DNA from 4 places in the Enterocloster bolteae genome. Region 2 is predicted to be linked to each of the others. Evidence: predicted binding sites of a transcription regulator. Region 2 holds the regulator's gene; each other region holds the start of a gene.

Region 1 (2,206 bases), 2.2 Mb from region 2:
CCAGTGTATCTTCCTCAATGATAGCGGTAGAGCGGCCTGCTTCCGATTTCTCAGGCTCCTCGCTGCTGTCGTCGTAATCATCTTCCGTAAGATCTCCTGAATCATAGGAGGAGCTGCCGTCCATGCGGCGGTAATCATAGAGGTCGTCCTCGTCCACATAGTCGTCGTCCAGAAAGCCCTCATCTTCAAACAAATCAGAATCATCATCCTTATCCCTGGAGTGCTCATCCATGAAATCCGCTTTCTTTGTCTTCACGGTCTGCAGAGCAATCTGAGCCGTGTCCACGGCAGCGGAAACCGCCTCATGGGCCGTGTCCGACAGCAGGCTTCCGGCATCCTTAAGGACATTCTTCGTTGCCTGGGCCATATCTTTGGCAGCCACCTTGAATTCGTCCTTGCTGGAGGAAAGAGAGATGTAATTGCGGTCCAGGCTGCGTGTATCAATGGTGCGATCTGTCCCGTCCTCGTCGCCATCCTCGAATTCCCGGAAATCCTTTTCCAGCTCCCTGTGGTATGTCTTATACTGAAGTACGTAGGAAACGCCGGCAGCTACAGCACCGGTTACTGCTGCAAATGCCACGAATTTACCCCAACCTTTCTTTGCCATGCCAAAAACCCCTTTCTTGTAATGGTGATGCATAAAAGCTCCCCTATGGGTCATATTATGCCTTATTGTTATTATTGTAATACGAATGGAAAAAAAAAGAAACAGCAAATTGTAAAAAAACAATAAAATTAAAAGAAATTAGCACTCAACTCTTGACAGTGCTAATAACTGGTGATATAACATATCATGTGAGCAAAAGAAAGTAGTAAGGAAAAAAATCAAGAAAGAAAAATCAGAATATCGAGCAAGGAGGAATTCAATTATGAAGTTAGTACCATTGTTTGACAAGGTAGTGTTAAAGCAGTTAGTTGCAGAAGAGACAACGAAGTCCGGCATTGTCCTTCCGGGGGCAGCCAAAGAGAAGCCGCAGCAGGCAGAGGTCATTGCAGTGGGACCAGGCGGAGTTATTGACGGCAAGGAAGTAACCATGCAGGTTAAGGCCGGCGACAAGGTAATCTACTCCAAGTACTCAGGAACAGAAGTAGAGATTGAGGATGAGAAGTACGTTATCGTAAAGCAGAACGATATCCTGGCAGTTGTTGAATAATAAATAAAACAGTAGAACATAGAATATTGGAGGTTGATGAAAGATGGCAAAGCAGATTAAATATGGCGTAGAAGCCCGCAAGGCACTGGAAGCAGGCGTTAACCAGTTAGCAGATACTGTACGTGTGACCCTTGGACCGAAGGGACGCAACGTTGTCCTGGATAAGTCCTTCGGCGCTCCGTTAATTACAAACGACGGTGTTACCATTGCAAAGGAAATCGAGCTGCAGGATCCATATGAGAACATGGGCGCACAGCTGATCAAGGAAGTTGCTTCCAAGACCAACGATGTGGCCGGAGACGGTACCACCACAGCAACTGTTCTGGCTCAGGCCATGGTAAACGAAGGCATGAAGAATCTGGCAGCAGGCGCAAACCCAATCGTTCTGAGAAAAGGTATGAAGAAGGCTACAGATGCAGCTGTGGAAGCTATCAAGAAGATGAGCAAGCCGATCAACGGCAAAGAGCAGATTGCAAGGGTAGCTGCCATCTCTGCTTCCGATGATGAAGTGGGAACCATGGTAGCAGACGCTATGGAGAAGGTTTCCAAGGACGGCGTCATCACCATTGAAGAATCCAAGACAATGAAGACAGAGCTTGACCTGGTTGAAGGTATGCAGTTTGACAGAGGTTACCTGTCCGCTTATATGTGCACAGATATGGATAAGATGGAAGCTAACTTAGACGATCCATACGTGCTGATCACCGATAAGAAGATCTCCAACATCCAGGATCTGCTTCCTCTGCTGGAGCAGGTTGTTAAGATGGGCGCAAGACTTCTCATCATCGCTGAGGATGTGGAAGGCGAAGCACTGACCACCCTGATTGTAAACAAGCTGAGAGGCACATTCAACGTAGTGGCTGTGAAGGCTCCCGGCTACGGCGACAGAAGGAAAGAGATGCTGCAGGATATCGCTATCCTGACAGGCGGCACTGTTATCTCTGAGGAGCTGGGCCTGGATCTGAAGGATGCAACCATGGAGCAGTTAGGACGTGCAAAATCCGTTAAGGTTCAGAAAGAGAACACCATCATCGTTGACGGCATGGGCGACA
Region 2 (2,206 bases):
CAGCGGAAATAGTGTGGTTTGGAGTGGGAACCGTACCTGAAAAGGTAAGATTATGACCGCCGGAGCACTGTTCGCAGCCACAGTATCCTGTAATGGTAAAGCGTCCAAGTGATGTCTCCTTGGGGGCCGGAGCTTCCTCCTTCTCCTCCTTTTGGGCGCCTGGTCCCTGGGCTATGTATTCTTCTTCATTCATTACAGCGGCTCTGCGGCCTTTGGATTCCCGGGAAGCGGAAGTTTCCTGGATTTCCTGGGACGAGTCCTCAGACGTATCTGATGCACCGGCCTCCACTACGGTCACATCCATTCCCACAGGCTCGTCCGCAAATGCCGGAAAAGCCACCGTGAGGCTGAATGCAGCCATGGCTGCGGCCAGAAGGGTTTTCTTAAAGTAATGCATACAACGACCTCGCAATCTTATCATATTGTTATGGTTTTATATGGCTTATAAAGTTGTACCTTCATTATATTACAAAAATGTTACTTGTCAAGTTAAAATAATTAAGCAAGTGTTACAAGAGTATAAAAAGTGGAGAGAAAAAGCCTTGAATTTGGAGTGTTTATGTAAAAAGTGGAGGATGAATTCCAATATTTAGTTGATACTGAGAGGGAAATGGCACATGATGTGCCGGCAGGAAACGGGAGGCCTTAAATAATATGAAAAGAATTTGGATTTATCTCTTGACAAATGACTCCAGAAGGAATATATTATGGAATGTAGATGTTAGCACTCCCGAACGTTGAGTGCTAATAATAAAAGAAAGGAAGGTGAGCAGATGCCATTGGATGCACTCCTGGACGACAGGAAGGTGACTATATTAAAGGCCATCATCAAGACATACCTGGAAACCGGAGAGCCGGTGGGCTCCAGGACCATTTCCAAGTATTCAGACCTTAAGCTCAGCTCTGCCACCATCCGAAATGAGATGTCAGACCTGGAAGAGATGGGGTATATCGTTCAGCCCCATACCTCAGCGGGACGTATTCCTTCCGACAAAGGGTACCGGTTCTACGTGGACCAGATTATGCTGGATAAGGAGAGCGAGGTAACCGAGTTCAAGGAGATGATGGTCCAAAAGGTTGATAAGCTGGAACTGGTCCTAAAGAAGATGGCTCAGGTGCTGGCAGCTAATACCAACTATGCGACCATGATCAGCGGCCCCAGTTATCACAAGACAAAGCTTAAGTTCATCCAGCTTTCCAAGATGGAGAAGCATAAGCTTCTGGTGGTTGTGGTGGTGGAAGGCAATATCATTAAGAACACCATGATTGATATTGAGGATAATCTCAGCGACGAGGAGCTCCTTAACCTGAACATCCTGCTTAACAGCAGCCTGAACGGGCTGACCATAGAGGATATCAATCTGGATGTTATCAGCAAGCTAAAGGGCGATGCAGGCATCCACAGCCAGGTGGTGGATCTGGTACTTAACGAGGTGGCGGAGGCCATCAAGGCAGGGGAAGAGGACCTGCAGATTTATACCAGCGGAGCTACCAACATTTTCAAGTACCCTGAGCTTTCGGACGGCGACAAGGCCAGCCGGCTCATTGATACACTGGAACATAAAGAAGTGCTGCAGGAATTTGTGGCGGAAGTCAATTCCGGTACAGAGGAAGAAGCAGGCATTCAGGTTTATATCGGTGATGAGAGCCCGGTGCAGTCCATGAAGGACTGCAGTGTGGTCACTGCCAATTATGATTTGGGAGGAGGCCTTCGGGGAACCATCGGTATTATAGGGCCCAAGCGAATGGATTATGAAAAGGTTCTTGGGACTCTGCGCAATCTGATGAATCAGCTGGATACAGCATTTAAAAAAGATGAAAGGTGATAAGCTGTGAGTGAAGATATGAAAGACGAAGCGTTAAAAAAGGAAGACGAGGCCCTGAATACAGAGCAGGAAGCGGGAACAGAACAGACTTCTGAGGCCGGATCCGGGGAGGCAGGGAATACAGAGGCTGCCGCTGAGACCGGAGAGACGGCAGAAGATGTGCCGGAAGGCGCAGAGGAAGATACAGAGCAGGCGCCTGCCGCTGAAAAGGAAGAAAAAAAGGGATTTTTTAAGAAGAAGAAAGACCCCAGGGATGAAAAGATAGAAGATCTCACCGACCGGGTGAAACGTCAGATGGCGGAATTTGAGAATTTCCGCAAGCGGACAGACAAGGAAAAGTCCGCCATGTATGAGATGGGAGCCAAGGACATCATAGAGAG
Region 3 (2,206 bases), 2.3 Mb from region 2:
GCAGCTCATCAATAAACAAAATAATCTGCCCGTCGCTCTTTTTTACCTCTTCCAGCACAGCCTTCAGCCGTTCCTCAAATTCACCCCTGTACTTGGCTCCCGCCACCAGGGCTCCCATGTCCAGGGCAAAGAGCTTCTTATCCTTCAGTCCGTCCGGGACATCCCCCCGCACGATTCTCTGGGCCAGACCTTCCACCACGGCTGTCTTGCCCACGCCGGGCTCACCGATAAGCACCGGGTTGTTCTTCGTCTTACGGGAGAGGATACGGATAACATTACGAATCTCGCTGTCACGGCCGATAACCGGGTCCAGCTTCTGGTCCCTGGCCCGCTCCACCAGGTCATATCCGTATTTGGCTAATGTATCATAGGTGGCCTCAGGATTATCGCTGACCACCCTCTGGTTGCCCCTTACTGTGGACAGTGCCTGAAGAAATGTCTCACGGGTTATATTATATAACTTGAATAACGCCTTGATTTCCTTATTGGGATGCTTTAAAAGAGACAGGAACAAGTGCTCCACGGATACATATTCATCACCCATGGCCTTTGCCTCGTCCTCTCCGCTTATGAGCACCTTATTCAAATCACTGCTGATGTAAAGCTGGCCGCTGCCGCTTACCTTGGGCAGACGCTCCACTGCCTGCTTTGCCTCATTGGAAAACATATCTCCCTGTATTCCCATCTTGGTAATCAGCTTAAGAATCAGGCTGTCCTCCAGGGTCAGCAGGCTGTACAGAAGGTGCTGCTCATCAATCTGCTGGTTTCCGTATTCATATGCCAGCTTCTCACAGTTCTGAACTGCTTCCATTGACTTCTGAGTAAATTTATTAATATTCATTGCCCATTCCCCTTTCTTCTCTGCCGCCTCTGACCAGAATGCCTGTGTGTATCCTCCGGAAGCAGCGGCCTACGGAATTGTGCTTTGTCATCTTTGTTCTAGTCGTACTATAACACATGTTGTTAGCACTGTCAAGGGTCGAGTGCTAATTATTTTAAATAAAAAATGCCGCGGCACAGTCCTTATCTGTCTGTGCCGCGGCCAGCTGCATCTTCTCTACTTCACGCCGGTAGCTGTAATTGTCTTGTTTGTAAGGGTCCCCTCGTAGATAACAGTTGCGGTATCCCCTACCTTCAGTTTGTCAAACATTCCTTCTTTTCCCAGGAAGGTAAACAGGGTATTCTCCGGGTCCGCTGTGTCGATGACCACATAATCCGCCCCAACTTCTGCCACCTTGCCGGAAAGAGTATTGATCTTAGCGTCTTCTGAGTCCATGGCATCCTCGGTCACAATTTTGGTGGCCACCGGTTTGTCGGTCTCGTCTTCCAGGTCCCCGTAGTAGGTCACATCTGCCTGTACTCCGGACTTGATGCCGTCCTTGGATACCTTCTGTGCAATCTTGGTGTTAAAGGTATATGTACCCTCGTCCGTGGTCAGGGTCAGGGTATTGTCGTCTGCTTTCTCTACGGTTCCTGTGACAATGTCATCCTCCTCAGCGGCTGCCTCTTCCGCTGCCTCTGCTGCTGCAGATGTAACGATATCCACTGATTTTGCCTTGGTGGTGTCTGCGGAAAGCTCACCTGCGTAGGCAACCTCTACCTCATCACCTTCTCCAATGGCATCTGCGCCTTCAATCTTAGCCTCAGATACATCAAACTTCACTTCTTTGCCTTCGTCGTCCTTAACGGTAACCACCTTATCAGCTACCTCTCCCACAAAACCATAGAAGTATTCCAGTTCCATATCGTCTTCTGCTTCTGCCGCTTTCTCTGTCTCAGTCTGGGATGCTGTAGTAGTTGGGGCCGCTGTAGTTTCTTTATTGCCGGAAGAACAAGCTGTCATCCCCAATGCAAGTGCCAGGACTGCAACTGCCAAATAGTGTCTCTTCATAATAATCTCCTCTTTTCTAAATCATGATATGTCATATACTATGCCAGGACGGGCAGCATATTCCCCCTGCCTTTGTCCACGTTACATATTACTACGAAAAACACTATTTTACTATGTCTTTTTCTTTAATTTTTCATAAAAGTTTAAATACTCCCCAGTTTTCTGATGGACTCTGATACCAGTTTTTTGAAGAGAGGGGCCATTTTATCCGACGCCTCCTGGACCTCCTTGTGGGACAGAGGAACGTCTGTCATACCACAGGCCAGATTGGATATACAGGATATACCGCATATCTTCATCCCCATGTGATTGGCC
Region 4 (2,206 bases), 410 kb from region 2:
CATAGGCGCCGTCCCCATATGGTTTTAGGAATCCCCTCCCCAATGTATTTTCAAGATAGACTGCTTCTGTGGAATACATGAACTCCGCGGACTGGTGTTCCCCGTTTTCCGCGTTAAATGTTCCTTTATGTATCTGGTTCTTTTTATAGATATCCCGCCATTCCCCGTCAAAGGACAGCGCATTGACCAAATACATAACCGCGTCCCGGGGCGGCGCCTCTTCCAGCAGTTTCTGAATCATGCCGTTGGTTTCCTTCTTTACCCAGCTGTTGATGTCATCCCTTGTGCCCGCGTCAAAGGGAGCCTCAAATATAGATGCATCGTAATAATTCCGGCTGGTTTTAAGAAAATCCTCATTTATAGCCAGGCTGTCCCTGTCCCTGAACCATATGGAATTCGCTATGTTGACCTGGCAGGCCTCGCTGTTGGGCATATAATCTGTGTATGCCTTCAGATAATCATTCAGGACAGCCGTATCCGTATGCATCATCTGTTCCATCTGCGCCCGCGTGTTGCCCTCCGCTCCATTTGCAGTCATTCCCAGGGCGGAGACAATGGAAAGAGGCGAAATCAGGCAATTGCCATGGGACAGGTTTTCACTCAGAAGTTCCAGAGAAAATTCTGTAAGTTCCTTCCGTGGATTTACAGATTCATAGGATGGCTCCATCATATCCACTGTCTCCACTTCTTCCTTGGGTATATTCCGGGTAAGATCCTGGGTGCCCTTATGAAGGCCATTTAAAGCACACCCGGATGTGAGCGCAGATAAAAATATGGCTGTCAGAAGCAGCCCAGCTCCCAGATACTTCCTTTTCCTTTTCGTTATCATTTGCATCAAATGTTTCATCATATTCCCCTCCCTGCCGCAGATATGCGGAAACCTTATGATTACTTTACCATATCCTTCCACGTTTTACTTTAATCCCTGCTTACGGTTCTATGTTTTTTCTCTGAAGGCCGCAGGATATGCTGCGTACAGGCTGCAAATGCTCTCTTAATATACTTCATACTTTTTTTATAATTTTATTAGCACTCACCTCTTGACAGTGCTAACAATCGTGCTATAATACAAGCATAAAGCAAATGAAACCAAACAGTTCTATGAGCGAGGAGGATATAACGATGATGTTAATACCAAGAAGAAACTACGGACTTAATTTATTTGATGACTTTTTCAATGACCCATTCTTTACCAGCGCCTCCGAAAAGGGTGAGGAGGCCAAGAAGCTTCCGGTGATGCGTACCGACATCATGGAGAAGGATGGAAACTATATTTTAGAGATTGAACTTCCCGGATTCAAGAAAGAGGATATCAGGGCAGAGCTTAAGGACGGATATCTGACTGTCAGCGCTGATATAACCAAGTCCAGCGAGGGCAAGGATGACAAGGGCACCCTGATTCACAAGGAGCGCTATACCAGTTCATGTAAGAGAACCTTCTTTGTAGGCGAGCAGATTCGCCAGGAAGATATCAAGGCTGGTTTTGAAAACGGCATACTGAGGCTTCAGGTGCCAAAGGATGCGCCCAAGGTGGAGGAAACACCCAAGTATATTGATATTCTGTAATCATCATTGAATGCCCAACTCCTTTTATATATATTATCCCTAATAACGGACACAGCCGTGAATCCCCCATCCCGGCTGTGTCCTTTTTAGTTCTTTTATATTCTTTCTTTCATCCTATGCTTTCCACAAAAGCCGGTCCTCCTTGATGGTTGCCAGCACCCTGATATTTCGTATCTCATCTGCCCCTGTTTCCAGAGGATTCTGTTCCAGCACCACAAAATCCGCCTTTTTCCCGGGCGTGACGGTTCCCTTCTCATTTTCTTCAAAATACTGGTATGCCCCGTTGACCGTCACTGCCTTAAGCGCATCCCGCACCGGAATGCGCTCCTCCGGTCCCAGCACCTTACCCTCCCTGGAACGCCGGTTTACGGCGCACCACAGAGTCTCCATCATGTCCGGCATAATAACCGGGCTGTCCTGGTGCAGGGTGAAACAGATGCCCTCCTTCAGGGCCGATGCAGCCGGGCTGATGCGTCCCGCCCGCTCCTGACCAAAATTGCGGACGTGGATGTCCCCCCAGTGGTATACATGGGCCAGGAAAAAGGAGGGAATGATTTCCAGTCTCTTTACCCGTTCCAGCTGATCCAGCCCCAGAAGCTGGGCATGAATCATTACCGGACGGATATCGCCCCTGTAAAAA

What was found. Region 2 encodes HrcA, which represses chaperone genes, less so after heat shock. Its sites were predicted from a motif close to TGTTAGCACTCNNNNNNNNNGAGTGCTAACA; they were not measured.
Region 1: a site for HrcA is predicted at 744-774, ahead of CGC65_RS07225 (co-chaperone GroES). Genes of this name have one in related genera too.
Region 3: a site for HrcA is predicted at 962-992, ahead of clpB (ATP-dependent chaperone ClpB). Genes of this name have one in related genera too.
Region 4: a site for HrcA is predicted at 1,025-1,055, ahead of CGC65_RS19485 (Hsp20/alpha crystallin family protein). Genes of this name have one in related genera too.

What each region holds. Positions count from the first base shown of each region.
Region 1 covers NZ_CP022464.2:1,539,578-1,541,783, forward strand. The annotation lists gene CGC65_RS07220 (hypothetical protein) at 1-640, opposite strand, end outside; gene CGC65_RS07225 (co-chaperone GroES) at 870-1,154, shown strand; gene groL (chaperonin GroEL) at 1,198-2,206, shown strand, end outside.
Region 2 covers NZ_CP022464.2:3,789,079-3,791,284, reverse strand. The annotation lists gene CGC65_RS17750 (3D domain-containing protein) at 1-397, opposite strand, end outside; gene hrcA (heat-inducible transcriptional repressor HrcA) at 774-1,826, shown strand; gene grpE (nucleotide exchange factor GrpE) at 1,845-2,206, shown strand, end outside.
Region 3 covers NZ_CP022464.2:6,135,789-6,137,994, forward strand. The annotation lists gene clpB (ATP-dependent chaperone ClpB) at 1-841, opposite strand, end outside; gene CGC65_RS28515 (hypothetical protein) at 1,058-1,891, opposite strand; gene CGC65_RS28520 (purine-nucleoside phosphorylase) at 2,035-2,206, opposite strand, start outside.
Region 4 covers NZ_CP022464.2:4,194,327-4,196,532, forward strand. The annotation lists gene CGC65_RS19480 (serpin family protein) at 1-850, opposite strand, end outside; gene CGC65_RS19485 (Hsp20/alpha crystallin family protein) at 1,123-1,566, shown strand; gene CGC65_RS19490 (amidohydrolase) at 1,681-2,206, opposite strand, start outside.